DNA from 3 places in the Streptomyces sp. NPDC091371 genome. Region 1 is predicted to be linked to each of the others. Evidence: predicted binding sites of a transcription regulator. Region 1 holds the regulator's gene; each other region holds the start of a gene.
The links. The regulator HrcA, encoded in region 1, represses chaperone genes, less so after heat shock. The targets are predictions, from matches to a motif close to TTNGCACTCNGNNNNNCNGAGTGCNAA.

Region 1 (10,076 bases):
TACTGCGCCACGCGCTGCGGGTACTGCGACTTCAACACCTACACGGCCACCGAGCTGCGGGGCACCGGCGGTGTGCTCGCCTCGCGGGAGAACTACGCCGACACCCTGATCGACGAGATCCGGCTCGCGCGCAAAGTGCTCGGGGACGACCCGAGGGCCGTGCGCACCGTGTTCGTCGGCGGCGGCACGCCGACCCTGCTGCCCGCCGGAGACCTCGTACGGATGCTCGCGGCGATCCGGGACGAGTTCGGCCTGGCCGAGGACGCCGAGATCACCACCGAGGCCAATCCGGAGTCGGTGAACCCGGCCTACCTGGCCGAGCTGCGCGCCGGCGGCTTCAACCGGATCTCCTTCGGCATGCAGAGCGCGAAGCAGCACGTCCTGAAGGTGCTGGACCGCACGCACACGCCGGGCCGTCCCGAGGCGTGCGTCGCGGAGGCGCGGGCGGCGGGCTTCGAGCACGTCAACCTCGACCTGATCTACGGGACCCCGGGGGAGTCGGACGACGACTGGCGGGCCTCGCTCGCCGCCGCGCTCGGCGCCGGGCCGGACCACATCAGCGCCTACGCGCTGATCGTCGAGGAGGGCACGCAGCTGGCGCGGCGGATCCGCCGGGGCGAGGTCCCGATGACGGACGACGACGTGCACGCCGACCGGTACCTGATCGCGGACGAGGTCATGGCCGAGGCCGGCTACGCCTGGTACGAGGTGTCCAACTGGGCCACCTCGGAGGCCGGGCGCTGCCTGCACAACGAGCTGTACTGGCGCGGCGCCGACTGGTGGGGCGCGGGCCCGGGCGCGCACTCGCACGTGGGCGGGGTGCGCTGGTGGAACGTGAAGCACCCGGGTGCCTACGCCGCCGCCCTGGCGGAGGGCCGCTCCCCGGGCGCGGGCCGCGAGCTGCTGTCCGAGGAGGACCGCCGGGTGGAGCGGATCCTGCTGGAGCTGCGCCTGGTGGACGGCGTACCGCTGTCCCTGCTGGCCCCCGCCGGTCTGGCCGCGTCCCGCAAGGCCCTGGCGGACGGGCTGCTGGAATCCGGCCCGTACGAGGCCGGGCGGGCCGTGCTGACCCTGCGGGGACGGCTGCTGGCGGACGCGGTGGTCCGGGACCTGGTCGACTAGGGCGGCGGGTCCGGCCTGATCCGGAAGACCCGCCCTAGGGGGCCGTGACGTGGTCGATCAGGTGCTCCACCGAGCCCAGCAGCGTCGGCTCCAGGTCCTTGTAGGACGTCACCCGGGACAGCATGTGCTGCCAGGCGGCCCCCGTGTTCTCCGGCCAGCCCAGCGCCCGGCAGATGCCCGTCTTCCAGTCCTGGCCGCGCGGGACCACCGGCCACGCCGGGATGCCCAGGGCGGACGGTTTCACCGCCTGCCAGACGTCGATGTACGGGTGGCCCACGATCAGGACGTCCGGGGAGGTCACCGCGGCCGCGATGCGGGACTCCTTCGACCCCGGGACGAGGTGGTCCACCAGGATGCCCAGGCGGGCGTCCGGGCCCGGGGCGAACTCGGCGACGATGGCCGGGAGGTCGTCGATGCCCTCCAGGTACTCCACCACCACGCCCTCGATGCGCAGGTCGTCGCCCCAGACCTTCTCGACCAGTTCCGCGTCGTGGCGGCCCTCCACGTAGATGCGGCCGGCCCGCGCCACCCGCGCCCGGGCCCCCGGGACGGCGATGGAGCCCGAGGCCGTACGGGAGGGCGCCGCGGGGGCGCGTGAAGGGCGGACCAGGGTGACGACCGCCCCTTCCAGCAGGAACCCGCGCGGCTCCATCGGGAACACCCGCCGCTTGCCGAAGCGGTCCTCCAGGGTCACCGTGCCCGCCTCGCAGGCCACCACCGCGCCGCAGAAGTCCGTACCGGCCACCTCGACGACCAGGTCCCGTTCCGCCGCCACCTCCGGCACGGCCTTCGGGCGCTTCCACTGCGGGGTCAGGTCGGGGGAGTACTCGCGCATCCGGCCGAGAGTAGGAGAGGTACGGCGATCACCGCTACGACACGCCGAAACGCGCCGCCAGTGTGGCGCGTTGCGCACGGACGAAGCCCGCGTCGACCACCGCTCCGTGACCCGGGACGTACAGGGCGTCGTCCCCGCCGAGCGCCAGCAGCCGGTCCAGGGCGGCGGGCCACTGGCCCGGAGTCGCGTCCGGGCCCGCCATGGGTTCGCCCGACTCCTCCACCAGGTCGCCGCAGAACACCGTCTCGCGCTCGCCCGGCACGAAGACCGCCAGATCGTTCCGGGTGTGCCCGGGACCCACATTGGCCAGCAGCGCCTGCACCCCGCCCAGTTCCAGCGTCCACTCGCCCGACACGAGGTGCTTCGGCATCACCAGCAGGTCCGCCGCCTCCGCCGCCTCCGCCTCGGCCAGGCCCTGCCGCACCGCGTCGTCGCGCAGCTCCTCGCGGCCCGTGGCGAGCACCGCGTCCAGCCCGACCGCCCCGTACACCTCGACCCCGGAGAACGCGGCCCCGCCCAGGACGTGATCGAAATGGCCGTGCGTGAATGCGATATGGGTCACTCGCCGACCGGTGAGCAGCTCCGCCTCCGCGCGCAGCTGCGCGCCCTCGCGCAAGCACGAACCCGGGTCGATGAGGAGGACGGAATCGTCGCCCACCACCAGTCCCGCGGTGCAGTCCCACACCGGCAGCCGTCTGCGGCCGGTCCGTCCGGTCAGGCGTTCCCAGCCCGTCTCTTCCCAACGCACGTCCATGCCGCGACGCTACCCTGGCGGGCCTCCCTTGCCAGGGTCTTACTACCCGGCCGTACACTGAGCGGGGGATCTCTGGCACTCGAACGATCAGAGTGCCAAACGAACAGGGCAACGGACCACAGCCGGAGGTGTGCGCGATGCTCAGCGAACGCAGACTCGAAGTGCTGCGCGCCATCGTCCAGGACTACGTCGGGACGGAGGAGCCGGTCGGCTCCAAGGCGCTCACCGAGCGGCACCGCCTCGGGGTCTCGCCTGCCACCGTGCGCAACGACATGGCCGTGCTGGAGGAAGAGGGCTACATCGCCCAGCCCCACACCAGCGCCGGCCGGATCCCCACCGACAAGGGCTACCGCCTCTTCGTCGACAAGCTGGCGGGGGTCAAACCGCTGTCGACCCCCGAGCGGCGGGCCATCCAGAACTTCCTCGACGGCGCCGTCGACCTCGACGACGTCGTCGGGCGTACGGTGCGGCTGCTCGCCACGCTCACCCGGCAGGTGGCCGTCGTCCAGTACCCGAGCCTGACCCGGTCGACCGTCCGGCACGTGGAGCTGCTCTCGCTCGCCCCCGCGCGCCTGATGCTCGTACTGATCACGGACACCGGGCGCGTCGAGCAGCGGCTGATCGACTGCCAGACCCCCTTCGGCGAGGCCTCCCTCGCCGATCTGCGGGCCCGGCTCAACGCCCGCGTCGTCGGCCGTCGCTTCACCGACGTGCCCCCGCTCGTCCAGGACCTGCCCGAATCCTTCGAGGCCGAGGACCGCGCCACGGTGTCCACCGTGCTCGCGACGCTCCTCGAAACCCTGGTCGAGGAAGCCGAGGAGCGGCTGATGATCGGCGGCACCGCCAATCTCACGCGCTTCGGACACGATTTTCCCCTGACGATCAGGCCGGTGCTCGAAGCGCTGGAGGAGCAGGTCGTGCTCCTCAAGCTGCTCGGCGAGGCCAACGAGTCGGGAATGGCCGTGAAGATCGGGCATGAGAATGCCTACGAGGGACTGAACTCCACGTCCGTCGTCTCGGTCGGTTACGGTTCGGGCGGCGAAACGGTCGCCAAGCTCGGCGTGGTCGGACCGACCCGCATGGATTACCCCGGAACGATGGGAGCGGTACGCGCAGTGGCACGTTACGTCGGACAGATCCTGGCGGAGTCGTAAGTGGCCACGGACTACTACGCCGTGCTCGGCGTGCGCCGCGACGCATCCCAGGATGAGATCAAGAAGGCATTCCGGCGGCTCGCGCGCGAGCTGCACCCGGATGTGAACCCCGATCCCAAGACGCAAGAGCGTTTCAAGGAGATCAACGCAGCCTACGAGGTGCTGTCGGACCCGCAGAAGAAGCAGGTCTACGACCTCGGCGGCGACCCGCTGTCCTCCTCGGGCGGCGGCGGCGCGGGCGGCTTCGGGGCGGGCGGCTTCGGCAACTTCTCCGACATCATGGACGCCTTCTTCGGCCAGTCCTCGCAGCGCGGCCCGCGCTCGCGGACCCGCCGCGGCCAGGACGCCATGATCCGCCTGGACCTGGAGCTGGACGAGGCGGCCTTCGGCACGACCAAGGACATCCAGGTCGACACCGCCGTCGTCTGCACCACCTGCTCCGGCGAGGGCGCAGCCCCCGGCACCTCGGCGCAGACCTGCGACATGTGCCGCGGCCGCGGTGAGGTCTCCCAGGTCACCCGGTCCTTCCTGGGCCAGGTCATGACCTCGCGCCCCTGCCCGCAGTGCCAGGGCTTCGGCACCGTCGTCCCGACCCCGTGCCCCGAGTGCGCGGGCGACGGCCGGGTTCGCTCCCGCCGCAGCCTCACGGTCAAGATCCCGGCGGGCGTCGAGAACGGCACCCGGATCCAGCTCGCGGGCGAGGGCGAGGTCGGCCCCGGCGGCGGTCCCGCCGGCGACCTGTACGTGGAGATCCACGAGCTGCCGCACCCGACGTTCCAGCGGCGCGGGGACGACCTGCACTGCACGGTGACCATCCCCATGACGGCGGCGGCCCTGGGCACCAAGTGCCCGCTGGAGACCCTCGACGGCATGGAGGAGATCGACATCCGGCCCGGCACCCAGTCCGGCCAGGCGATCCCGCTGCACGGGCGCGGCGTCACCCACCTGCGCGGCGGCGGGCGCGGCGACCTGATCGTCCACGTCGAGGTCACCACCCCGGGCAAGCTGGACGCCCAGCAGGAGGAACTGCTGCGCCAGCTGGCGAAGCTGCGCGGCGAGGAGCGGCCGACGGGCCAGTTCGCGCCCGGCCAGCAGGGTCTGTTCAGCCGCCTGAAGGACGCGTTCAACGGCCGCTGACCGGCCCGTGCGCACCGCATAGGAGCCCGGCCGGGGACCATCCCCGGCCGGGCTCCGTGCGTTGCCGGCGGGTGGTCCGTACACCGGTTTCGGCCAGCGGGGGAAGCGGACTATGCCAGGCGAATGCCGTGATTCGGCCCGCTGAGCGGGACATGGCACGATGCAGTCCATGTCCTCGCCACCGAACGGTCTCTCCCCCCATCCGATCGTGCAGGCGCCCATGGCGGGCGGCGCCTCCTGCCCCGCGCTCGTCGGGGCGGTGTGCGAAGCGGGCGGACTGGGCTTCCTGGCCGGCGGCTACAAGACCGCCGACGGCATGTACCACGAGATCAAACAGGTGCGCGCGCTCACCCGGCGCCCCTTCGGTGTCAACCTCTTCATGCCGCAGACCGGTTACGTGGACCCGGCCGCCGTCGAGGCGTACCGCGGGCAGCTCGCCGGGGAGGCCAGCTGGTACGCGATCTCCCTCGCCGAGGACGACATCATCGGCACCAGCGACGACGGCTACGACGCCAAACTCGCCATCCTCCTCGAAGACCCGGTCCCGGTCGTCTCCTTCACCTTCGGCTGCCCCACCCCCGAGGCCCTCGCCGCCCTGCGCAAGGCCGGTACGTACACCGTCGTCACGGTGACCTCCGTCGACGAGGCGCGCGCCGCGCAGGCAGCCGGAGCCGACGCGGTCTGCGTGCAGGGCGTCGAGGCCGGGGGCCACCAGGGCACGCACCGCGACGACCCCCAGGCGGACGGCACGGCGGCCGTGGGGCTGCTCGCGCTCGTGGCCCAGGTACGGGAGGCGGTCGCGCTCCCGATCATCGCGGCGGGCGGCCTGATGCGGGGCTCGCAGATCGCGGCCCTGCTGGCGGCGGGCGCGGTGGCGGCCCAGCTCGGCACGGCCTTCCTCGCGTGCCCCGAGTCGGGGGCGGACCCCCTGCACAAGAAGGCGCTGACCGACCCCCTCTTCGTACGGACGGAGCTCACGCGGGCCTTCTCCGGGCGGCCCGCGCGCGGCCTGGTGAACCGCTTCATGCGGGAGCACGGGCCCTACGCGCCCGCCGCGTACCCGCAGGTGCACCACCTGACCTCGGGGCTGCGCAAGGCGGCCGCCGCGGCCGGGGACCCGCAGGGCATGGCCCTGTGGGCGGGCCAGGGGCACCGGCTGGCGCGGGTGCTGCCGGCCGGCCAGCTGGTGGAGGTGCTGGCGGCCGAACTCGCCGAGGCGCAGAGAGCGTTGAAGGACATGCAGATGAGGAGTGCGTCATGACCGCCCCCGTGTTCGTGGTCGAAGAGGTCCCCGCGGGGCCGGAGTTCGTCCTGGACGGCCCCGAGGGCCGGCACGCGGTCTCCGTGAAGCGGCTGAACCCGGGCGAGGCGGTGGTCCTCGCGGACGGCCGCGGGCGCTGGGCCGAGGCCGTGGTGAAGGCGGCGGAGGGCAAGGACCGGCTCGTCGTCTCGGTGTCCGGGGTCTTCGAGGAGGCCGAGCCGGCCGTCCGGATCACCGTCGTGCAGGCCCTGCCCAAGGGCGACCGCGGCGAGGTGGCGGTGGAGACCATGACCGAGACCGGCGTGGACGCGATCGTGCCGTGGCAGGCCTCGCGGTGCATCACCCAGTGGCGCGGCGACCGGGGGGCCAAGTCCCTGGCCAAGTGGCGGGCCACCGCCCGGGAGTCGGGCAAGCAGTCCCGCCGGGTCCGCTTCCCGGAGGTGGCCGAGGCCATGTCCACCAAGCAGGTGGCCGCGCTGCTGGCGGGCGCCGACCTGGCGGTGGTCCTGCACGAGGACCGGGACACCCCCTCCGAGGCGCTGGCCGTGGCGGAGCTCCCGTCCTCCGGCTCCGTCGTGCTGGTGGTCGGCCCGGAGGGCGGGGTCTCCCCGGAGGAGCTGGCCGCCTTCGCCGAGGCCGGCGCGCGGCCGTACCGGCTGGGCCGCTCGGTGCTGCGGACCTCCACGGCGGGCACGGCGGCGACGGCGGTGCTGCTGGCGCGTACGGGCCGCTGGTCCTGAGGGGTTCCGCTCCGGTACGGCCGATACGATGCCCGGACCGATCAACGTCACGGGAGGCTCAGCAATGGCCGGGGAACCGCAGGCGGACTGCCTGTTCTGCAAGATCGTCACGGGAGTCATCCCGGCGACGGTCGTCCGGGAGACCGAGACGACCGTCGCCTTCCGGGACATCAACCCGCAGGCGCCCACGCACGTGCTCGTCATCCCCAAGGTGCACTACCCCGACGCGGCCTCGCTCGCGGAGGCCGAGCCGACGGTCGTCGCCGACATACTGCGGGAGGCCGGGCGGATCGCCGCCGACGAGAAGATCGACGACCACGGCTACCGGGTCGTCTTCAACACCGGCGCCGGCGCGGGCCAGACCGTCTTCCACGCCCACCTGCACGTCCTCGGGGGCCGCGGCCTCCAGTGGCCGCCCGGATAAGTCGTGTCGGTACGAGAGTTCGTGGTGCTGGGCACCGCCAGTCAGGTGCCCACCCGCCACCGCAACCACAACGGCTACCTGCTGCGCTGGGACGGCGAGGGCATCCTCTTCGACCCGGGCGAGGGCACCCAGCGGCAGATGCTGCGGGCCGGGGTCGCCGCGCACGACATCAACCGGATCTGCGTCACCCACTTCCACGGCGACCACAGCCTCGGGCTCGCCGGGGTGATCCAGCGGATCAACCTCGACCGGGTGCCGCACCCGGTCACGGCGCACTACCCGGCGTCCGGGCAGAAGTTCTTCGACCGGCTGCGGTACGCCACGGCCTACCGGGAGACCGTGCTCCTGGAGGAGGCTCCGGTGGCCGAGGACGGGCCGCTCGCGCGCGGGGACTCGTACGTCCTGGAGGCGCGGCGGCTCTCGCACCCGGTGGAGTCCTTCGGCTACCGGCTCACCGAGCCGGACGGCCGGCGCATGGTCCCGGAGCTGCTCGCGCGGCACGGGATCAAGGGGCCGGACGTGGGCCGGATCCAGCGCGAGGGGCGGCTCGGGGAGGTGTCGCTGGACGACGTCAGCGAACACCGGGCGGGGCAGCGGTTCGCCTTCGTGATGGACACCCGGATGTGCGAGGGCGTGGAGGCCCTCGCGGAGGGCTGCGACATGCTGGTGATCGAGTCGACCTTCCTGGAGGCGGAGGCCGCGCTGGCCACCGAGCACGGCCACCTGACGGCCGGCCAGGCGGCCCGGGCGGCGCGGTCGGCGGGCGTCCGGCACCTGGTGCTGACGCACTTCTCGCAGCGGTACACGGACCCGGAGGCGTTCGAGCGGGAGGCCCGGGAGGCCGGGTTCGAGGGCGAGTTGACGATCGCGGCCGACCTGCTCCGGGTCCCGCTCCCGAAGCGGGGCCCTGCCGGGTCCCTGGCCGGGGGCTCGGCGGGCTAGGGCCTGTCCGGCGGATCATGGCCGGGGCCGCGGTGTCTGGCACGGCGCCTCGCCGCGTTGCCGAAACGCCCCGATAGCTCCGCTATCGAGACGCTCCGGCGCCTTGCGATGCACCGCACCAGACACCGCGGCCTGTCCGACCCTGATCCGCCGGACAGGCCCTAGGCGGATCCCGCGGGTACGGCTGCGCCGGGGCTCGGCGGTGTTCGCCAGCGAGGGTGCCGGGTCCCTGACGGGGCTCGGCGGGGTTGCCTGGCGGGAGTTACGTGAGGGGTCTCGTGCCGGGGCTGCGTGTGGGGGCCGGTGCCGGGGTGGGGTGTCATCCGGGACTGCATGATTTATGGCGCCTGGACGCGTCTTCGTCTGTGCGGGCGCTGCCGCGCCACAAATCACGTTCTACGTCCCGGACAACACCCCACCCCGTCCCCGTCCAGGGCGTTCCAGTCCCGGCCGCGCACAATCCAGCCCCTCCGGCGATTGAGGAGCGGGGTCTGGGGCGGAGCCCCAGTTTCGGGAAGGGGCGGGGTGGGGGACGGCCCCGCGCAGCGGCCACCGGCCGGTACGGGCGGCGACCGTGGTCATGGGGGCGGCCACCGCGAGGAGCACGGCCGCCAGGGCCAGGCCCGCGCCCGGGAAGCCCGCCGCTTCGGCGAGGAGGCTGCCGGCCAGCGGCCCGCACGCGACGCCCAGGGAGGACGCCGCCCCGGCGAGGACCGCCCACCGCCCCCGGGGGTCGAGCGCGGCGGCCAGCCCGATCGCGTACGACAGCACGACCGGGTAGAGCGCGTTCCACAGGATCTCCCCGGCCGCGAAGGAGCCCGGCCCGCGCGCGGAGGAGGCAAGCAGCACGCAGCCGGCGATCAGTACGGTGCCCGCGCCGATCGGGACGGCCCGCCCGAGGCGCGGGCCGAGCGCGGAGGCGGCCGTCACCCCGAGCAGGCCCGCGCCGAGGGCGGCGGCGAAGACGGTGCCGAGGGCGACCTCGGACAGCCCCGCCTGTTCGGCGCCGATCCGGCCGCTGACCCCCCACAGGGCGTTCTGGGCCGGCGACCACAGCATCAGGCCCAGCGAGAGGGCCAGCCCGGCCCGCGGCCGGGGGAGGCGGGCGGCGGTCAGCTGAGGGGCGGCGGCCGGGGCGTGGACGAGCCGACCGGTGGCCGGCCAGGCCGCCGCCGCGACCAGCGCGAGGGCGAGGAAGGGCAGCCCGTGTCCGCCGCCCAGCCGCGGCAGGGTCAGGTAGAGCGCGCCCGCGGTCGCCGACACCGACAGCAGCCCGAGGGCGGACGCGCGGTGCGGATCGGGCCGGCCGGCCATCCCCGAGGCGGCCACGGCGGTCGCGGTACCGGAACCGAAGCCGCCGAGGACCGCGCCCGCGACGACCAGCGGGAGCACGGCGGTCGCGGCGGCCGTGCCGTAGCCGGCGACGGCGAGCAGCAGCCCGAGCCGGGCGAGCCGGCGGGGCCCGTGGCGGGGGATGCGGGGGGCGAGGACGAACCCGGCCGCGGCGGAGCCGAGGAGCAGCACCGTGCCGGTCAGACCGGCTTGCGCGGGGCTCAGCGGAAGGTGCGCGTCGAGGCGCCCGACGACGGTCGGCAGCAGGTACGGGGCGGCGTAGCCGGCCGTGAACAGGGCCACCAGGGGCCACGTGGCGGGGCGGTGGTGCACGGGCGTTCCAGGTGGTGCGCGGGGTCGCCGCGGAGGGCGGGG
Region 2 (10,076 bases), on a different contig from region 1:
CTCACCCGAGGCCGACGCCGAGGCCGGTGCATGGGCCGGCGACGGCGCCGGGCCCGACGGCGTCCCGGACGGTGCGGCCGGGGATCCGGATGCCTTGGGTCCGATCTGCTCGGCAATGAGGCGCTTTATCTTCATATCGTCTATGACGTTGATGTCCTCCCCATGGTTCCTGCCGAAGCGCTCGATGGGGAGTGTCTTGAATCCTCCCCCTCATGAATGAGGGGGATTCCTACCTCACGCTGCCTGGCGGACCGGCGGTCCGTCGGGTCTTCCGCGATCAGCGGTAGCCGGGGTGAGACCAGCCCGGACGAGCATCACGCGTGCGGAGTTCTTGTCCCTCGGGGAGACGACTCCGCACGCGGCGCACGTGTAATTGAGCGTCGGATCGGCGACCGCCTTCTTCTTGAACTGGGGCATCCCCGCCCGCCGCCGCATCGGCAACCGTGCCTTGATGTCCTTCAAGGCCTTGGCGCGGGAGGCGGCAAAGTCCCGGATGACTTGCTGCTGCGGCACACTGCCACCCGCGCGTAGCCACTCATTCTCACCACGCCAACAGGGCCGTGCCGGCGGCAGCCGACACGCGCAGCCGGAAGGTGCACCGGGCGCGCCCGCCCTCCCTGACCTCCGTCAATGCCCTCATGACGCCAACCTGGAGCCGCGGCCCCCTCCGGTCCCCGGAACCTCGACACGCGACCCGAACGAGTGACCGGCCATCCGCACAGGCCGGCGATCCCCAACCTCAGGAGCTTTCACCTGCCAGAGATCGCCCCAACTCGAGCCATGCCGGATTCCGGTTGGGTCAGCCGCCCGGGCACTCGCTGCTGTCGCCGCCGCTGCGGCACTGGCGGCTGGGCTCGGTGGCGGCGGGGTCGGGCGTCGGAACGCGCGGGAGGGTGGATTCGTACGAGGCGGTCGCCAGCACCAGCATCAGCAGGAGCAGCAGTACGGAGGCCAGGCCTTGCACCGCCGTGCAGAGCGGGGCGCGCAGCCGACGGAACCCGAAGGCGGCCAGCGTGGAGACGGTGCAGAGGAAGCCGAGGAAGAGGAACACCCCTGTGGTGGCGGGGATGCCCTCCCACTGGCGGGCGGTGCTGATGGTGGGTCCGAGCAGGCCGAACTCGGAGACGGAGGCGTAGAGGACGCCGACGATCAGGATCGCCGCCGAGGACGCGCCGGTGATGAGGGCGAGGATGAGGTCCGCGCCCCAGTGCATGGGCGCGCGGTCGCGCGGTGGCCGTGCCGGGTGCGCCGCCTGGTTCGTCATGCCGTGCAGTGTGGTGCGGGGCGGGCGGGGGCGCCAGAGTACGGGTACTCAGCTCGGGCGTTGGTGCGGCTGGCCCCCGCGCGGGCCACTGGGGCTCCGCCCCAGACCCCGCTCCTCAAACGCCGGAGGGGCTGGATTCGGCCGGTGTCGGAGGGTTGGGTGCGGGCCTCGGGGCTCCGCCCCGGGCGCGGGACTCAAACGCCGGAAGGGCTGGATTCGGCCGGGGTGGGTCGGTCGGGGCGGGACGCGTACGCGCGTACCGCCGATGCCGCCGCCCAGGTCGGGAAGGCCAGGGCGAGGGCGCCGGCGGCGCCCGGGCCGAGCCAGACCAGGACGTTGCGCCGTACGGCCGTATCCGCGTCCGGACCGCTGACGGCGACGGGCACCGGGCCGGTCGGCGGGGCGTCGAACACGGTGTCGACCTCGACGCTCCCCAGGGTGAACGAGCCGTCGGTCGCCGTGAAGCTCCCCGTGCAGGTCAGCGCCCGCTCGCCCGCCTGGTACGGGGCCTCCCGGCAGTGCTCCGCGCGGAACGCGCCCTCCACCCCGGTCAGCTGGGTCGCCAGCCGCGGCACCGCGCCCGACAGCAGGTAGATCCCGGCCGCGAGGCCGACGGTGATCGGGATCGCGCGCCGCCACCGCACGCCCGAGCCGCCCGGGCTGGTCCTGGTCATGGCGCGAGCGTAGTGATCCCGAACGCGCGTACGCCCTGCTTTCCGGGGTTCGGAGGCGCGATCCGCGCAACGCCCGACGGCGAGAATTGGCACTCCGCTTGACCGAGTGCTAATCACCGGAATAGTGTCGCACCTGGCACTCGCCCCGGGTGAGTGCCAACACAGCGACAGGCAGGTCCGGCACCCGCGACGACGGATCGACCTGGTCGCCACCTCAGACAGTTAACCCCGGATCTCCGAAGGGGGAGGTCGGATCGTGACGACCGCCAGCTCCAAGGTTGCCATCAAGCCGCTTGAGGACCGCATTGTGGTCCAGCCGCTCGACGCCGAGCAGACCACGGCCTCCGGCCTGGTCATCCCGGACACCGCGAAGGAGAAGCCCCAGGAGGGCGTCGTCCTCGCCGTGGGCCCGGGTCGCTTCGAGGACGGCCAGCGTCTCCCGCTGGACGTCAACGTCGGCGACATCGTGCTGTACAGCAAGTACGGCGGCACCGAAGTGAAGTACAGCGGCGAGGAGTACCTCGTCCTCTCGGCTCGCGACGTGCTCGCGATCGTCGAGAAGTAATTCGCTTCTCCAGTACTGCTTTGAGCTGCGCCCCTGGTCACCCCGCTGATTGCCGGGCGGCGAGGGGCGCAGTTCGTTAAACCCGAGTTTTCGAGAGGGCTGAACCGCTCCCATGGCGAAGATCCTGAAGTTCGACGAGGACGCCCGTCGCGCCCTCGAGCGCGGCGTCAACAAGCTTGCCGACACGGTCAAGGTGACGATCGGCCCCAAGGGCCGCAACGTCGTCATCGACAAGAAGTTCGGCGCGCCCACCATCACCAACGACGGTGTCACCATCGCTCGCGAGGTCGAGCTGGACGACCCGTACGAGAACCTGGGCGCCCAGCTCGTGAAGGAGGTGGCGACCAAGACCAACGACATCGCGGGTGACGGCACCACCACCGCCACCGTGCTGGCCCAGGCGCTGGTCCGCGAGGGTCTGCGCAACGTCGCCGCCGGCGCCTCCCCGGCCGCCCTGAAGAAGGGCATCGACGCCGCGGTCAAGGCCGTGTCCGAGGAGCTCCTCGCGACCGCCCGCCCGATCGAGGACAAGTCCGACATCGCCGCCGTGGCCGCGCTCTCCGCGCAGGACCAGCAGGTCGGCGAGCTCATCGCCGAGGCGATGGACAAGGTCGGCAAGGACGGTGTCATCACCGTCGAGGAGTCCAACACCTTCGGCCTGGAGCTGGAGTTCACCGAGGGCATGGCCTTCGACAAGGGCTACCTCTCCCCGTACATGGTCTCCGACCAGGAGCGTATGGAGGCCGTCCTCGACGACCCGTACATCCTGATCAACCAGGGCAAGATCTCGTCCATCCAGGACCTGCTGCCCCTGCTGGAGAAGGTCATCCAGGCCGGCGGCTCCCGCCCGCTGCTGATCATCGCCGAGGACGTCGAGGGCGAGGCGCTCTCCACCCTCGTCGTCAACAAGATCCGCGGCACCTTCAACGCGGTCGCCGTCAAGGCCCCCGGCTTCGGTGACCGCCGCAAGGCGATGCTCCAGGACATGGCCACCCTCACCGGTGCCACCGTCATCGCCGAGGAGGTCGGCCTCAAGCTCGACCAGGCCGGCCTGGACGTGCTCGGTTCCGCGCGCCGCGTGACCATCTCCAAGGACGACACCACCATCGTCGACGGTGGCGGCAGCCACGACGAGGTCCTCGGCCGCGTCAACCAGATCAAGGCCGAGATCGAGTCCACCGACTCGGACTGGGACCGCGAGAAGCTGCAGGAGCGCCTGGCGAAGCTCGCCGGCGGCGTCTGCGTCATCAAGGTCGGCGCCGCCACCGAGGTGGAGCTCAAGGAGAAGAAGCACCGCCTCGAGGACGCCATCTCGGCGACCCGCGCCGCGGTCGAGGAGGGCATCGTCTCCGGCGGTGGCTCCGCGCTCGTCCACGCCGTGAAGGTGCTGGAGGACAACCTGGGCCTGTCCGGCGACGAGGGCACGGGTGTCGCGGTCGTCCGCCGCGCCGCCGTCGAGCCGCTGCGCTGGATCGCCGAGAACGCCGGTCTCGAGGGTTACGTCATCACCTCGAAGGTCGCCGAGCTCGACAAGGGCCAGGGCTTCAACGCCGCCACCGGCGAGTACGGCGACCTGGTCAAGGCCGGCGTCATCGACCCGGTGAAGGTCACCCGCTCCGCGCTGGAGAACGCCGCCTCCATCGCCTCCCTGCTGCTCACGACCGAGACCCTGGTCGTCGAGAAGCCGGCGGAGGAAGAGGCCGAGGCCGGTCACGGCCACGGTCACGGCCACAGCCACTGACGCTGTCGCACGGACAAGAAGGCCCCCGCACCGCCGTTTCGTACGGCGGGGCGGGGGCCTTCCCGTTGCCGGTGGCCGGGTGAGCGGTCGTCAGGACTGCATGCCCAGCTGTCGCATCAGGCCCATGGCGTCGTAGTGCCACCAGGCTTCCTTGATCATGCCGTCCTCACATCGGAAGACAGTGGTGCCGGTCATCGTGCAGGTCTTGCCGGTGGGGGCCATGCCCATGAACTCGCCCGTGTGCTTGCCCGTGAAGGTCCACAGCGTGGTGACGTAGTCGTCCTGCGCCATCTGGGCGTCCTTGGTGAAGCTGAAGTCGAAGGCGCTCCGCCACATCTCGCTGTCCTCGCGGATGGCCGCGTGGCCCATCTTGTCCACGGGGTTGCTGATGTCGTGGTCGTGGTAGTCCTCCGCGAAGATCTCCGGGATGACGGACATGTCGCCCTTCATTGCGATGTCCTCGAACATCCGGTTCACGAGCATCGTGTTGGTGTGCTCGTCCCGTACGACGTCCAGGTTGGTGAAGGTCGGCATCCCGTCGCAGAGGGCCACCATCTCCTTGAACATTCGGTCCGTCTCGGGGAGGTTCGAGTTCTTCATGGCCTCTTCGTACGACGGGAACTCGACCACGTCGACGTAGTGGTTCTCGGACTCGCGGTCCTTCCCCACGATGCTGTGGGTCAGCGTGCGCTTCCCCTGGCTCTGCGCGACGTACTTGTCGAGGAGCGCGTTCAGGGCCTCGGGCTGCTTGGTCTCGTAATCGACTATCTGTACGAATGTCATGGTGTCTCCCGGGCTGGATGGGGCACATCCAGTTTAGGGAGAATCCACCCATTCGGCCCGGTTTGTCACTGGGGTCCGTACTTGCGCCCCGTACGCGAGGACACCCCGCCGAGCAGCCCGCGCGGGGCCAGCTTCACCACGCCCATCAGCGCCTTGTAGCGGGGGTCCGGGATGGAGACCGTCTTGCCCCGGGCCAGGTCGGCCAGGGCCGCAGCCACCAGCTTGTCGGCGTCGAGCCACATCCAGTTGGGGATGTTGTCGGTGCCCATGCCGGCCCGCTGGTGGAACTCGGTCCGTACGAATCCAGGGCACAGCGCCATCAGCCGCACCCCGGAACCCGCCAGGTCCTTCGCCGCGCCCTGGGTGAACTGCACGACCCACGCCTTGCTGGCCCCGTACGTGCCGCGCGGCACGAAGGCCGCGACCGAGGCCACGTTGATCACGCCGCCGCGGCCGCGCGAGCGCATCGATTCCGTGGCCGCCGAGGTCAGGCGCAGCACGGCCTCGATGTGCACCTTCAGCATCGTCAGTTCGTCGGCCATGGAGACTTCGAGGTAGCGGCCCTTGTTGCCGAAGCCCGCGTTGTTGACCAGCAGGTCGACCGGGTGCTTGCGGTCGGCCAGCCGCGCCTCGACGGCCTCGATGCCCGCCTCCGTGGAGAGGTCGGCGGTGAGCACCTCGGCCTCGATGCCGTGCCGGTCGTGCAGTTCGGTGGCCTGTTCGCCGAGCCGCTTGGTGTCGCGCGCCACCAGCACCAGGTTGTGCCCCTGGGCGGCGAGCCGCCTGGCGAAGGCGGCGCCGATGCCCGCCGTGGATCCCGTAATCAACGCAGTCGTCATAGGCGCAACCTAGCGGCCCCGGGTGACGGCTCTACGGCGCCCCGTCACCCGCCCCGTACTTCTCCATGTACGCGCGCACCTGGTCGTGGGACTCCGGATCCATCGCCTCGCCCGCGGCCAGGGTGCGGGGCATCAGCCCGCGCTCGGTGGTGAAGGCGCGGAACCAGAACTCCACGGTCACCTCGTGGTCCGGGCGGTGGATGATCTCGATGGGGTCGCCGGGGGAGACCGAACCCTCCTCGATCACGCGCAGGTACGCGCCCGGCCGCCGCTCCTGGGTGAACCTCTTGACCCACGAGCTCTCCCCGACGGCCCCCTGGAAGGTCCGGCACGGGACACGGGCCGAGGCCACCTCGAGGACGAGGTCCGCGCCGACCCGCCAGCGCTCGCCGAGCAGCGCGCCGGTCACGTCGATGCCGGAGGTGGTGAAGTTCTCGCCGAAGATCCCGCCGGGCAGCTCGCGGCCCAGCGCGGCCTCCCACAGGTCGAGGTCCTCGCGGGCGTACGCGTAGACGGCCTGGTGGTCGCCGCCGTGGTAGCGCCGGTCGCAGACGGCGTCGCCCTCCAGGCCGCTGCCGAGGCCGGTGGCCATCGGGCCGGGGGCGAAGACGCGGACCGGCCCGGGGACCGGGCGCTTGCCGTGGCCCGTCACCCCGCCTTCGGCGTCGGTGTAGTCGACGGCCGTCGCGCGGCCGAGGTTCACGGAGATGAGCTGCATGGGACCCATGCCGAACACGCTAGCCGAGCAGACCCAAAGCGTCACGGGGATATGCGCGCGACGACCAAAGCGGGGCTTATGCTCGAAGGGTGATCGAGGCTCGTCATCTCCGGGTTCTGCGCGCCGTCGCCGGGACCGGTTCCTTTTCCGCCGCCGCCCGCGAACTGGGCTGCACCCAGCCGGCCGTCTCCCAGCAGATGAAGGCGCTGGAGCAGTCGGCCGGCACCCCGCTGCTCATCCGCACCGGCCGCGAGATGCGGCTGACCCAGGCCGGTGAGGCCCTGGTCCGGCACGCCGCCGGCATCCTCGCCGGGCTGACGGCGGCCGAGGAGGAGGTCGCGGCCATCGCCGGGCTGCGCGCGGGCCGGGTCCGCCTCGTCTCCTTCCCCAGCGGCAGCTCCACGCTCGTGCCGACCGCGCTCGCGGCGATGCGGGCCGAGCACCCGGGCACCCGTATCTCCCTGGTCGAGGCCGAGCCGCCGCGCTCGGTGGAGATGCTGCGCGAGGGCGACTGCGACCTGGCGCTGGCCTTCCGGTACGGCGGGGCGGCCGGGTCGGCCGCGGAGTGGGCGGACCTGGTGGTGCGGCCGCTGCTCACCGACCGGCTCGTCGGGCTGGTCCCCGAGGGGCACCGGCTGGCCGGAGCCGAGCGGGTGAGCATGGCGGAGCTGTCCGACGAGCCCTGGATCGCGGGCTGCCCGCGCTGCCGCCGCCATCTGGTGGAGGTGTGCGAGGGCGCGGGCTTCACCCCGCGCATCGACTTCGCCACCGACGACTACCCGGCGGTGGTCGGCCTCGTCGGCGCCGGGCTGGGCGTCGCGGTGCTGCCGGAGCTCGCGGTGGAGTCCGTACGGGCCAAGGGCGTGAGCACGCTGGCCGTGGAGCCCGCCGTCGAGCGGGAGGTCGTGGCGCTGACCCTGCCCGACCTGGCCAGGGTGCCGGCGGTGGCCGCGACCCTGGCCGAGCTGGAGCGGGCCGCCACGCGTTGACCGTACGCGCGCGGATGCGGTGCGTACGGCCGAACGCGTGGGGTGCGGGCCCGGAGTCGCGACACGCCCGGGCATGATCAGTCGTTCGGGGGGATTCGGAGGATCCGGGCGGGCCCGGCGGATTCGAAGAAACGTTCCTTCGGACGCTTCGGCTCGTGTGCCGTCAGTGCGGCGCGATCGGTCCGATCGCACTCGACGCGGGGATCAGGCGATGCCGGGCGCGGCCCATCAGTTCCTCGCGCTCGTCCTCGGTGAGGCCGCCCCACACTCCGTAGGGCTCGCGGACGGCGAGTGCGTGCGCGGCGCATTCCGAACGCACCGGGCATCTCATGCAGACCTCTTTAGCCGAGGCCTCGCGCGCGCTCCTGGCCGCGCCCCGCTCACCTTCCGGGTGGAAGAAGAGGGAGCTGTCGACCCCGCGGCAGGCGGCGAGCAGCTGCCAGTCCCACAGGTCGGCGTTCGGTCCGGGGAGGCGGGAGAAATCTGCCATTGGGAGTCCTCTTGGTGCCGGTACTGAGGCGGATACGGTCCATGTCTCCACACCTACTGTCGTAGTAGATGTAAATATGACTCATTGGGAATCTAGCCTCAGACATGCGCCAAAGGGAAGGAAAGCCGCCAAATAGGGCATAGCTCCAGATGGAGGACAGATGGCTTGTGGCGCCCGTGTCGTGATCGGTTCCTCACGTAGAGTGCCGAAGGTGTCCGTCCGACCCGTAACTCTTTCGAGTGACCATCGTTGAGAGAGCGAGTGCGGTTGAACCAAGAAGTTCCCGGACAGATGTCCGAGGACGTCGACCGCACAGGTGACGATACGTACCAGCCTGGAGGCTCAAGGTGACGCGCATCAGCAGCTGCGGAGGGCGGTCATGACTTCCGTCCTCGTCTGCGACGACTCCCCGCTTGCCCGAGAGGCGCTCCGTCGCGCGGTTGCCACCGTGCCCGGCGTCGAGCGTGTGACGACGGCTGCCAACGGCGAGGAAGTCCTCCGCCGCTGGGGTGCCGACCGCTCCGACCTGATTCTGATGGATGTACGGATGCCCGGGCTCGGCGGTGTGGAGACGGTTCGCCGGCTGCTCTCGGCCGACCCCGGCGCCCGCATCATCATGCTGACGGTCGCCGAGGACCTGGACGGCGTGGCCCTCGCGGTCGCCGCCGGCGCCCGGGGCTATCTGCACAAGGACGCCTCGCGCGCCGAACTGCGGGCCACGGTCACCCAGGCACTCGCCGACCCGACCTGGCGACTGGCCCCGCGCCGGCTCCGCTCGGCCGAGATGGGCGCCGCGCCCACGCTCACCGCGCGCGAGATCCAGGTGCTGGAGGGCATGAGCCACGGCCGGTCCAACGCGGAGATCGGGCGCGAGCTCTTCCTCTCCGAGGACACGGTCAAGACGCACGCCCGCCGGCTGTTCAAGAAGCTCGGCGCCTCGGACCGCGCGCACGCCGTTGCGCTCGGCTTCCGCTGGGGCCTCGTGCGCTGACCGACCCCGACGATGACGAGCCCCGCCGTACCCGGTGCGCACCCGGGGGTTGGCGGGGCACAATCCGGGGGACGTGTCGCTTCGTGCGCGATGCCGCATCCTTGAGGGTGTGCCGCATTCTTGGAGATGTGGGATCCCCGTCCTCGGGGATCATTCGGCCGAGCGGGAGGGGAGGGCGCAAGCATGAGTTCAGGCGCACCCGCTCATAACGCTTCGACGCACGAAACGGGCCGCGGTGCCACGGATCCCCCGGCGCCAAGGCACCATGGATTGATGCGCGACGACGAGGCCCTGGGGTCACCCGCGGCCACAGGCCCCACCGGCGCCGCCAAGGGCGGCAGTGCCGGGGCCGTCAGCGCGCTCGTACGCCGGGCCGTGGAGGGCGACGAGCAGGCCACGCACGACCTGCTCGCCTTCGTGCACCCCCTTGCCATCCGCTACTGCCGCACCCGGCTCTCGCGGCTCCCGGGTGACGCCCGCCACTTCGTCGAGGACCTCGCGCAGGAGGTCTGCGTCGCCGTCCTGATGGCCCTGCCCCGCTACCGGGACACCGGTCGGCCCTTCGAGGCCTTCGTCTTCGCCATCGCCGCGCACAAGGTCGCCGACCTCCAGCGGGCCGCCATGCGGCATCCGGGCAGCACGGCCGTGCCGTCCGACGAGATGCCGGAGCGGCCCGACGACTCGCTGGGGCCGGAGGAGCGGGCGCTGCTGAGCAGTGACGCCGCATGGGCCAAGAAGCTGCTGGCCAACCTGCCGGAGAACCAGCGCGAGCTCCTCGTGCTGCGGGTGGCCGTCGGGCTGACCGCGGAGGAGACCGGGCAGATGCTCGGCATGTCCCCCGGCGCGGTGCGCGTGGCCCAGCACAGGGCGCTCAGCCGGCTGCGCGCGCTCGCCGAGCAGTAAAACCCGCCGCAAAACTTGTAGCAACATACGAAAATCGGCGTCGATCTTCATCGTGGAATGAGACGCGACGGGATCCCGTTAGCATGGACATCCGCGCTGAGCAAGACCATTTGGGAAGG
Region 3 (10,076 bases), on a different contig from region 1:
CAGGAGCGGCGGGTGGCCGTGTCCGCCCTGATGCGCGACCACAGCAACCCCGCGGCGATCCCGAGGAGCGGCACGAAGATCAGCAGCCGGCCCATGCCGCGCGGGCAGGTGTCCGAGCTGCACTTGTTGGTCGGCATGTCGGCGACCATCAGTTTCCCGAACAGCACGAGGTACAGCAGCGCCACGGCCGCGAGGCCGGCGGTGACGGCGAGGCACGCGGCCTTGAAGAGCCGCTCGGGCAGTGGTGTTTCGACGTTCATGATCCCCCCGACCGCAGACTAACCGCGGGCGCACTCCCGTACGCCCCTGAGCAGCTCAGCGGCCGCGCGCCGCCTCGATGAACGCGCGGATCAGCTCCGGTGACTTCACCCCGCGCTCGCGCTCCACACCGCTGGACACGTCCACGCCCCACGCGCCGGTCACCTCCACCGCCTCCCGCACATTGCCCGGGGTGAGCCCGCCGGCGAGCAGCCAGCGCCCCTCCGGGGCGGTGAAGTCGGCGGAGCCCCAGTTCCAGGGCTTACCGGAGCCGGGGTCGGGCGCGTCGAGCAGCAGCAGATCCTCGCCGTACTCGCCGCACCGCTCGGCGTGCTCGGCGGTGGCCCGCAGCAGGGTCCGCCCCTCGGCGCGCAGCGCCGCGAAGTCCTCGGGCCCCTCCTCGCCGTGCAGCTGCACGCCCCGCACCCCGCTCTCCTCGGCGAACCGGCGCACCTCCTCGACGGCCTGCCCCCGGAACACCCCGACGGTGAGCACGTTCTCCGGCACCAGCGCGGCGAGCGAGCGGGCGGTGGCGGCATCGACCGTACGGGGGCTGCCTGCCGCGAAGACGAACCCGACGGCATCGGCCCCGGCCGCGACGGCCACCTCGACGTCCCGGGCGGTCCGCAGCCCGCAGATCTTGATGAACACGTCCCTCACGTCAGTCATGCCAGCAGTCAACCACCCGGACCCGCCCCGGCGCGTACGTGCCCGAGGGACGGATAACCGGTTCCGTCCCGCCCGCCGCCGACCGCAAGGCCCGCCGCGTGAAACGCCCGAGGGCGGCACCCCCCTCGTCGGGGAGTGCCGCCCTCGGTACGTGTACGAACAGCCGATCGACCCTGGCCGGAGGCCAGGCGTTCGATCAGAAGTCCATGTCGCCGCCCGGCATGCCGCCGCCGGCAGCGGCGCCGGCCTTCTCGGGCTTGTCGGCGATGACGGCCTCGGTCGTCAGGAACAGGGCCGCGATGGACGCCGCGTTCTGCAGGGCAGAGCGGGTGACCTTCGCCGGGTCGATGATGCCCTCGGCGATCATGTCGACGTACTCGCCGGTCGCGGCGTTCAGGCCGTGGCCGATCGGAAGGTTGCGCACCTTCTCGACGACGACGCCGCCCTCGAGACCACCGTTGACGGCGATCTGCTTCAGCGGGGCCTCCAGCGCGAGCTTCACGGCGTTGGCGCCGGTCGCCTCGTCACCGTTGAGCTCCAGCTTCTCGAAGACCGCGGAGGCCTGCAGCAGGGCCACGCCACCACCGGCGACGATGCCCTCCTCGACGGCCGCCTTCGCGTTGCGAACGGCGTCCTCGATGCGGTGCTTGCGCTCCTTGAGCTCGACCTCGGTCGCGGCACCGGCCTTGATGACGGCCACGCCGCCGGCCAGCTTCGCGAGGCGCTCCTGGAGCTTCTCGCGGTCGTAGTCCGAGTCGGAGTTCTCGATCTCGGCGCGGATCTGGTTCACGCGACCGGCGACCTGGTCGCTGTCACCGGCACCGTCGACGATGGTGGTCTCGTCCTTGGTGATGACGACCTTGCGGGCGCGGCCGAGCAGGTCCAGGCCCGCGTTCTCGAGCTTGAGGCCGACCTCCTCGGAGATGACCGTGCCGCCCGTGAGGATGGCGATGTCGCCGAGCATGGCCTTGCGGCGGTCGCCGAAGCCCGGGGCCTTGACGGCGACGGACTTGAAGGTGCCGCGGATCTTGTTGACGACCAGGGTCGACAGGGCCTCGCCCTCGACGTCCTCGGCGATGATCAGCAGCGGCTTGCCGGACTGCATGACCTTCTCCAGGAGCGGCAGCAGGTCCTTGACCGAGCCGATCTTGGAGTTGACGATCAGGATGTACGGGTCGTCGAGAGCCGACTCCATACGCTCCATGTCGGTGGCGAAGTACGCCGAGATGTAGCCCTTGTCGAAGCGCATGCCCTCGGTGAGCTCCAGCTCCAGACCGAAGGTCTGGGACTCCTCGACGGTGATGACGCCTTCCTTGCCGACCTTGTCCATGGCCTCGGCGATGAGCTCGCCGATCTGGGTGTCGGCGGCGGAGATGGAGGCCGTGGAAGCGATCTGCTCCTTGGTCTCGACATCCTTGGCCTGGGCGAGCAGGGCGGCGGAGACGGCCTCGACGGCCTTCTCGATACCGCGCTTGAGGGCCATCGGGTTGGCACCGGCGGCCACGTTGCGCAGACCCTCGCGGACGAGCGCCTGGGCGAGGACGGTGGCGGTGGTCGTACCGTCGCCGGCGACGTCGTCCGTCTTCTTGGCGACTTCCTTGACCAGCTCGGCGCCGATCTTCTCGTACGGGTCCTCGAGCTCGATCTCCTTGGCGATGGAGACACCATCGTTGGTGATCGTGGGGGCGCCCCACTTCTTCTCAAGGACGACGTTGCGACCCTTGGGGCCAAGGGTGACCTTGACGGCGTCGGCGAGCTGGTTCATCCCACGCTCGAGGCCGCGGCGGGCCTCCTCGTCGAACGCAATGATCTTGGCCATCTGAAGTGGTCCTCCCGGACAGCGGTGGATTGCTCCTGGACCGCGCCCGCGCCCGCGACGGACGGCCTGCGTGCCCGGCGGTTCCTTCCCGCCGGACCCTGCGGGCCTCACCGACCCGGTCCTCGTTCAGTAGCACTCTCAACCGGAGAGTGCTAACGCCAATGATTAGCACTCGACCCCCACGAGTGCAAGCGGCTTGGGGCAACACCGGGCCACGATCCAAGGGACGTACGGCGAACGCACGAGGGGCCCGCATCCCTCCTCGGATGCAGGCCCCTCGTTGTGTATGCGCGTACGCGGGTGCGCGCGTACGTGTCGCGTCGGTGGTCGATCGCTCCGGGACTCAGCCGAGTGCGAGCTTGACCATGTCCGCCTGCGGACCCTTCTGGCCCTGCGAGATCTCGAACTCGACCCGCTGACCCTCTTCAAGGGTGCGGTACCCGTCCATCTGGATGGCGCTGTAATGGACGAACACATCCGCACCACCGTCGACCGCGATGAAGCCGTAGCCCTTCTCCGCGTTGAACCACTTGACGGTGCCCTGAGCCATGCCTAACTCCCCTATTACTGGCCCTTGCGCAGGAACGCACTTCGCGGTCCCGGGTCAGAACTTGCGTCGGAACGCGTCGACCGAGGCTGAATGTATCCGCGCCGGTGCTGTCTGCAACAGGTCAATCCGACGAGAAATCTGGACAGCCCGATACATTGAAATGAAGTGAAAATTTGGCATATTCCAGGGCAAGTCGGGCCTGACATGTCTCGCCAAAGCCCCATACCGCACTTGCACATTGACCCGATGTCGACCCTCACGCGACCCGTTCATATGCGCCGGGCAAGAACAGCGGAGGGGACTTCCCCAACTCTACCGCGCCCAATCAAGCAGAATTGCCCCCTCCGCTTATAGCGGAGGGGGCAATTCAATTTATGCAGAACCCGGGGAGGTGATCAGCACCCGCCGGCCACGGCCGGGATGATCGAGACGCCCGCGCCGTCCGGCGTCGCCGCCTCCAGCCCGCCCTCGAAGCGCACGTCGTCGTCGTTCACGTAGACGTTCACGAAGCGGCGGAGCTTGCCCTGGTCATCCAGGACGCGCGCGGCGATGCCCGGGTGGTTCGCCTCCAGGGACTGGATGACCTCGGCCAGGGTCGCGCCCTCGGCGGAGACCTCGGCGGCGCCGCCCGTGTAGGTGCGCAGGATGGTGGGGATGCGGACGTTGACGCTCATGGCGCTACTGCCTTTCCGGGATTCAGGGGACTCAGGCCAGGCCGGCGGCGCGGAACGCGTCCAGGCTCGGGCGGATGGTGGCGGTCTGGCCGCTGTCCGCTGCCACCGCCTCCAGGGTCTTGAGGCCGTCACCGGTGTTGAGGATGACGGTGGTCAGCGCCGGGTCGAGGACGCCGTTCTCGATGAGCTTCTTCGTGACGCCGACGGTCACGCCGCCCGCGGTCTCGGCGAAGATGCCCTCGGTCTGCGCGAGGATCTTGATGGCCTCGACGACCTGCTCGTCGTTGACGTCCTCGACCGCACCGCCGGTGCGCCGCGCGATGTCCAGGACGTACGGGCCGTCCGCCGGGTTGCCGATGGCCAGCGACTTGGCGATGGTGTTCGGCTTCTGCGGGCGGACCACGTCGTGGCCGGCCTTGAAGGCGGCGGACACCGGGGAGCAGCCCTCGGCCTGGGCGCCGAAGATCTTGTAGGGCTTGTCCTCGACGAGGCCGAGCTTGATCAGCTCCTGCAGACCCTTGTCGATCTTCGTCAGCTGGGAGCCGGACGCGATCGGGATGACGATCTGGTCGGGCAGCTGCCAGCCGAGCTGCTCGCAGATCTCGTACGCGAGGGTCTTGGAGCCCTCGCCGTAGTACGGGCGCAGGTTGACGTTGACGAAGCCCCAGCCCTCGCCCAGCGGGTCGCCGATGAGCTCGGAGCAGAAGCGGTTGACGTCGTCGTAGTTGCCCTCGATGCCGACCAGGTCGCCACCGTAGACACCGGCCATGACGACCTTGCCCTGCTCCAGGTCGTGCGGGATGAACACGCAGGACCGGAAGCCGGCGCGGGCGGCCGCGGCGCCGACGGCGCCGGCCAGGTTGCCGGTGGAGGAGCAGGACAGGGTGGTGAAGCCGAACGCGCGGGCGGCCTCGACGGCGATGGCCACGACGCGGTCCTTGAAGGAGTGCGTCGGGTTGCCGGAGTCGTCCTTGACGTAGAGCTTGCCGGTGACGCCGAGCTCCTTGGCCAGGTTGGCCGCGTCCACGAGCTTGGTGAAGCCGGGGTTCAGGCTGGGCTTGGAGGCCACGTCCGCGGGGACGGGCAGCAGCGGGGCGTAGCGCCAGATGTTGTTCGGGCCGGCCTCGATGGCGGCGCGCAGGGCCTCAGGGTCACCGGTGGGCAGGTCGTAGGCGACTTCCAGCGGTCCGAAACACTCGGCGCACGCGAAAATGGGGCCGAGCTCGAAGCGGGTACCGCACTCGCGACAGGACAGGCCGGTGGCCGGTCCGAGGTCGACAGATTCTGCGGTGGCAGAGGTGGCAACAGTCTGTGCAGCCATGATGGCGAGGCCCTTTCTCCTCATCTTCCCCATGGCGCACTTCGCCATGAGACGGAATTGGCACCTTCCCTAGCCGGGGACCTCGCGTGGGTGCGTAAGACGCATCGCGAGAACCGACTGGAGGGTTGCCGGGGCTTCAACGGGCCGTATCCCTCTGCCCCTCTGGATGAGCGGTATGGCACCGGCACACGCGCTCTATGGCGCGCCGGTGCGTTTGTTCGCGGGGACCCCCGGCATGCGGCGGTCCTTCGCGTTGTTCAAGACTGTAACCGAAGGCCCGGGCGGTTGAGACAGCCGTCCGAACCGCGAGATGGATCACATATCGCACCATAACGCCGACACGCAGGGAGTGCTGAGGGTGCTGGAAGAGGTGGAGCGCTGGCTGGCAGACCGCTCCTGGTCAGCCGCCGACCGACCGCTCGACCAGCTGCTCGACCGGAAACGGGCGGCGGGGACCACGGTCAGCGTCGTGCTGCCCGCGCTCGACGAGGAGCCGACCGTCGGGGCGATCGTCGAGGTGATCCGGCGCGAGCTGATCGAGGGACTGCCGGTCCCGCTGGTCGACGAACTGGTGGTAATCGACTCGGGCTCCAGCGACCGCACGGCCGAGGTGGCGGCGAAGGCCGGCGCGCGGGTGGTGCACCGCGACGAGATACTGCCGCGGATCCCGCCGCTGCCCGGCAAGGGCGAGGTGCTGTGGCGCTCGCTGCTGGCGACCACCGGGGACATCGTCTGCTTCGTCGACGCCGACCTGCGGGACTTCTCCGCCTCCTTCGTGTCCGGGATCGTCGGCCCGCTGCTGACCGAGCCGGACGTGCAGTTCGTCAAGGCGATGTACGACCGCCCGCTCGGGGACGCTCCCGGCCAGGGCGGGCGTCTTGGCGGAGCCGAGCAAGGAGGCAGGGTGACGGAGCTGGTCGCCCGCCCCCTCCTCAACCTGCACTGGCCGCAGCTGGCCGGTTTCGTGCAGCCGCTGGGCGGCGAGTACGCGGTGCGACGCTCGCTGCTGGAGCGGCTGCCGTTCCCCGTCGGGTACGGCGTCGAGCTGGGCCTGCTGGTGGACGCGCTGCACACGGTCGGACTGAACGCGCTGGCCCAGGTCGACGTGGGCGTGCGCCTGCACCGCCACCAGGACGGGCAGGCGCTGGGCCGGATGGCCGCGGCGATCTACCGCACGGCCCTGGTACGGCTCTCGCGCGGGCACCTCGTACGGCCGGAGCTGACGCAGTTCGAGCGGGGCCCGGAGGGCTTCGTACCGCACACGTACGCGGTGGACACCGAGGAACGGCCGCCGATGCTCGGCGTCAAGGAGTACGCGCTGCGTCGCGTGGCGTAACCGCGATATCCACCCCTATCGGTCTAATTTCCCGATCATGGGGTTTACGCGTTTCACACACTTCAGGCAATTCAGGCAGACATGGGGGACGGTCCTCGCGGTGGCCTCGGGTGCGGCGCTGCTGGTCGGCGCGGTCGGCGGACCCGCGGTCGCGGAGGTGGTCTCCCCCTTCGAGAAGCGGTACGACGAGGCGCTCTACGGCGACTTCGTCACGCTCGGCAACACCGTGATGGGGTGCCCGACGGCGCCGCCCGCCGCGGCCGCCGAGTGCGCGGAGGTCCAGCGGGGCGGCGGCGGCAAGAACAACAACGACTTCGTGACGCGCCGGATCGACGCGGCCGGGCTGGCCACGGCCACCGGCACCTCCAGCACGGGCCGCGTCACGGTCCCGGCGGGTGCGGAGGTCGCGTACGCCCGCCTCTTCTGGGGCGGCAACAGCGGCACCTACCGCCTCGGCTCGAACGTGATCCAGCGGTGCGACGTGTCGGGCGAGAACGTGGTCCGCGCCCCCGGCGACCCGCTCACCACCCGCCCGGTCCTGAAGGTCGGCCCGGCCGCGGCGGCCCCGGTGGCCCTCTCCGACATGGTGCTGGACCCGGCGACGACGGGCGGCCCGCACTACTACACGGGCGAATCCGACGTCACCGCCGCCTTCAAGGGCGTCGCCACCGGCACGCCGGTCACGGTGGCGGTGGGCAACGTCTGGGCCCCGGACGGGCGCGGCTGCGTCGCCGGCTGGTCCCTGACCGTGGTCTACAAGTACGACGGCCCGAACGCGCAGGCCCCCGAACGGCGCAACGTGTACGTGTACGGGGGCCACGTCCTCCAGCGCTCCACCAGCCCGGACACCACCGTGAAGGTGAAGGGCTTCTACCGCACGGGCGACGGGCCGGTGCGGGCGAGCGCGACGGCGTACGAGGGCGACCGGAACACCAAGGGCGACCAGTTCCGGGTGGCCGGCACGAACATCGCCAACCCGGCGGACAAGGCCACGGACAACTTCTTCACCAGCTCCGCCGACGGCTCCCTCGCCCCGGACCACCCGAACAACCTCAGCATCGACGCGAAGTCCTTCGAGATCCCCGCGAAGGCCCTCCCGGCCGGGGCGACCTCGGTGGACCTGAGCTTCCGCACGCGCGGGGACACGTACGTCATCTCGCAGTTCGCGCTGGCCGTGCCGGTGCCGGACCTGGAGGTCAAGAAGACCGCCTCGCCCGCGAAGGCGGTGAAGCCGGGCGACACCGTCACGTACACGATCACCGCGAAGAACATCAGCAGCCTCGACTACCCGAACGCGAAGCTGACCGACGACCTCACGGAACTCCTCGACGACGCGGCCTTCGGTGGAAAGGTGACGACCGACCTGGGCACGGCCGCCTACACCCGCCCGAAGATCACGTGGACGGGCGACGTCCCCAAGGGCAAGACGGCCACCCTCACCTACCGGGTGAAGGTCAACGACCCGCTCACCGGCGACGGCAAGCTGACCAACCACGTGGTCGCGCAGAGCGGCCGCACCAACTGCGCGGCCGGCTCGGACGACCCGGCGTGCGCGCCGCCCGCACCGGTGATCGAAAAGCCGACCCCGAGCCCGACCCCGAGCCCGACGCCTTCCCCGTCCGCGTCGGCCTCCCCGTCCCCCACGGCCTCCACCCAGCCCTCCCCCACCCAGACGACGCAGCAGGCCCGCCCCGTCCCGGCGACGCCCACCCGATCGGGCGGCAACCTGGCCGAGACCGGCGCGGACGGGCAGCGGACGTGGCTGCTGGCCGGCGCGGCCGCCGCGCTGACGGCCCTGGGCGCAGTGGTCCTCGTCTCGGTCCGCCGCACGCGCACCAGTAGGCCCGGGGGCACCTCCCAGCGGTAGCCGGGGGAGTTTGAGAAGAGGCAGCCCGGGCTAGGTTCGCCGCATGGCTTCCCAGGTACTCGTCGCAGCGAACCGCGGCCCGCTCTCCTACGCCCTCGCCGCCGAAGGCACGCTCAGTGCCCGGCGCGGCGGGGGCGGCCTCGTCTCCGGCCTCTCCGCGGCCCTCGCTGAGCAGCCGGAGGCGCTGTGGATCTGCGCGGCCCTGTCGGAGGCGGACCGGGAGGCGGTCCGGCGGGGGGTCACGGAGCCCGGCGTCCGGATGCTCGACATCGACCCCGCCGTCTACGACGACGCGTACAACGGCATCGCGAACTCGGTGCTGTGGTTCACCCACCACCACCTGTACGACGTACCGCGCGAGCCTGTCTTCGACGCGGAGTTCCGGCGCCGGTGGTCCTCGTACTCCGACTACAACCGCGCCTTCGCGGCCGCTCTCGCCGAGGAGGCGGCCGAGGGCGCGTCCGTCCTCGTCCAGGACTACCACCTGGCACTGGTCCCCGGGCAGCTGCGCGCACTGCGGCCGGACCTGCGGATCGGGCACTTCACGCACACCCCGTGGGCCTCGCCGGACTTCCTGGACATTCTGCCGGACGACGTCCGCGCGGAGCTGATGTGGGGAATGCTCGGGGCGGACCGGCTCGGCTTCCACACCTGGTCCTGGGCCTCGGCCTTCATCAGCGGCGCGGAGACCGACGACGCGATCGGCCTCGCCTGGGGCGTCCTGCCGGGCGGCGACCGGCGGCGCGGGGTGCGGCACCAGAAGGCGGGAGCGGAGGTCCGGTTCACGGACGTGGACGTGTACCCCCTCGGCGTCGACGGGGACGACCTGCGGGCGCTCGCGCACCGGCCGGAGGTGGACGACAAACTGGCGGGGCTGCGCGCCGAGGTCGGCGACCGCAAGACGATCGTCCGGGTGGACCGCACCGAACTGTCGAAGAACATCCTCCGCGGCCTGCTGGCCTACCGGGAGCTGCTCACGGCCCACCCCGAGTGGCGGGGCCGCGTGGTTCACCTGGCGTCCGCCTACCCCTCGCGGCAGGACCTGGAGGTCTACCGCGCGTACACGGCGTCGGTGGCGGAGCTGGCGGCCGACATCAACGCGGAGTTCGGCACGGCGGACTGGCAGCCGGTGCTGGTGTCGGTCGAGGACGACTTCGCGCGCTCGCTGGCGGCGTACCGGATGGCGGACGTGGCGCTGGTGAATCCGGTGCGGGACGGGATGAACCTGGTGGCGAAGGAGATCCCGGTGGTGTCGGAGGCGGGGTGCGTGCTGGTGCTGTCCACCGGAGCGGGGGCGTACGAGGAACTCCGCCGGGACGCGCTCACGGTGAACCCGTACGACGTCACGGAGACGGCGTCGGCGTTGCACGCAGCCCTGTCCATGCCGGCCGAGGAACGCGCGGACCGCACGAAGCGCCTGGCCGCCACCGCAACGGCCCTCCCCCCGGCGGCCTGGTTCACGGCCCAGCTGGAGGACCTGCGGGGGTGACGGGGGGTGCGGCTGGCTCGGCTCGCGGTCCGGGCCCGCCATCTCCCCCTCGGGGGCGCGCGGTGGGACGGTGTTTGCCCACCCGCCCCCGGG

Region 2: a site for HrcA is predicted at 2,025-2,051, ahead of groES (co-chaperone GroES). Genes of this name have one in related genera too.
Region 3: a site for HrcA is predicted at 2,912-2,938, ahead of groL (chaperonin GroEL). Genes of this name have one in related genera too.

What each region holds. Positions count from the first base shown of each region.
Region 1 is NZ_JBFBFP010000046.1:8,217-18,292, forward strand. It holds gene hemW (radical SAM family heme chaperone HemW) at 1-1,122, shown strand, start outside; gene AB0O21_RS33160 (DUF3097 domain-containing protein) at 1,157-1,957, opposite strand; gene AB0O21_RS33165 (MBL fold metallo-hydrolase) at 1,992-2,711, opposite strand; gene hrcA (heat-inducible transcriptional repressor HrcA) at 2,849-3,865, shown strand; gene dnaJ (molecular chaperone DnaJ) at 3,866-5,002, shown strand; gene AB0O21_RS33180 (nitronate monooxygenase) at 5,172-6,263, shown strand; gene AB0O21_RS33185 (16S rRNA (uracil(1498)-N(3))-methyltransferase) at 6,260-7,003, shown strand; gene AB0O21_RS33190 (histidine triad nucleotide-binding protein) at 7,068-7,427, shown strand; gene AB0O21_RS33195 (ribonuclease Z) at 7,431-8,369, shown strand; gene AB0O21_RS33200 (MFS transporter) at 8,766-10,034, opposite strand.
Region 2 is NZ_JBFBFP010000017.1:3,953-14,028, forward strand. It holds partial or broken gene AB0O21_RS19835 (RNA-guided endonuclease TnpB family protein) at 367-534, opposite strand; gene AB0O21_RS19840 (DUF6234 family protein) at 800-1,264, opposite strand; gene AB0O21_RS19845 (hypothetical protein) at 1,459-1,938, opposite strand; gene groES (co-chaperone GroES) at 2,195-2,503, shown strand; gene groL (chaperonin GroEL) at 2,616-4,244, shown strand; gene AB0O21_RS19860 (ester cyclase) at 4,335-5,027, opposite strand; gene AB0O21_RS19865 (SDR family oxidoreductase) at 5,093-5,866, opposite strand; gene AB0O21_RS19870 (MOSC domain-containing protein) at 5,898-6,584, opposite strand; gene AB0O21_RS19875 (LysR family transcriptional regulator) at 6,674-7,573, shown strand; gene AB0O21_RS19880 (WhiB family transcriptional regulator) at 7,737-8,063, opposite strand; gene AB0O21_RS19885 (response regulator transcription factor) at 8,443-9,054, shown strand; gene AB0O21_RS19890 (sigma-70 family RNA polymerase sigma factor) at 9,328-9,957, shown strand.
Region 3 is NZ_JBFBFP010000019.1:20,728-30,803, forward strand. It holds gene AB0O21_RS21305 (PQQ-binding-like beta-propeller repeat protein) at 1-260, opposite strand, end outside; gene AB0O21_RS21310 (phosphoribosylanthranilate isomerase) at 316-927, opposite strand; gene groL (chaperonin GroEL) at 1,124-2,746, opposite strand; gene AB0O21_RS21320 (cold-shock protein) at 3,090-3,296, opposite strand; gene AB0O21_RS21325 (MoaD/ThiS family protein) at 3,692-3,970, opposite strand; gene thrC (threonine synthase) at 4,002-5,291, opposite strand; SAM riboswitch class I at 5,309-5,464, opposite strand; gene AB0O21_RS21335 (glucosyl-3-phosphoglycerate synthase) at 5,650-6,627, shown strand; gene AB0O21_RS21340 (hypothetical protein) at 6,728-8,494, shown strand; gene AB0O21_RS21345 (trehalose-6-phosphate synthase) at 8,538-9,983, shown strand.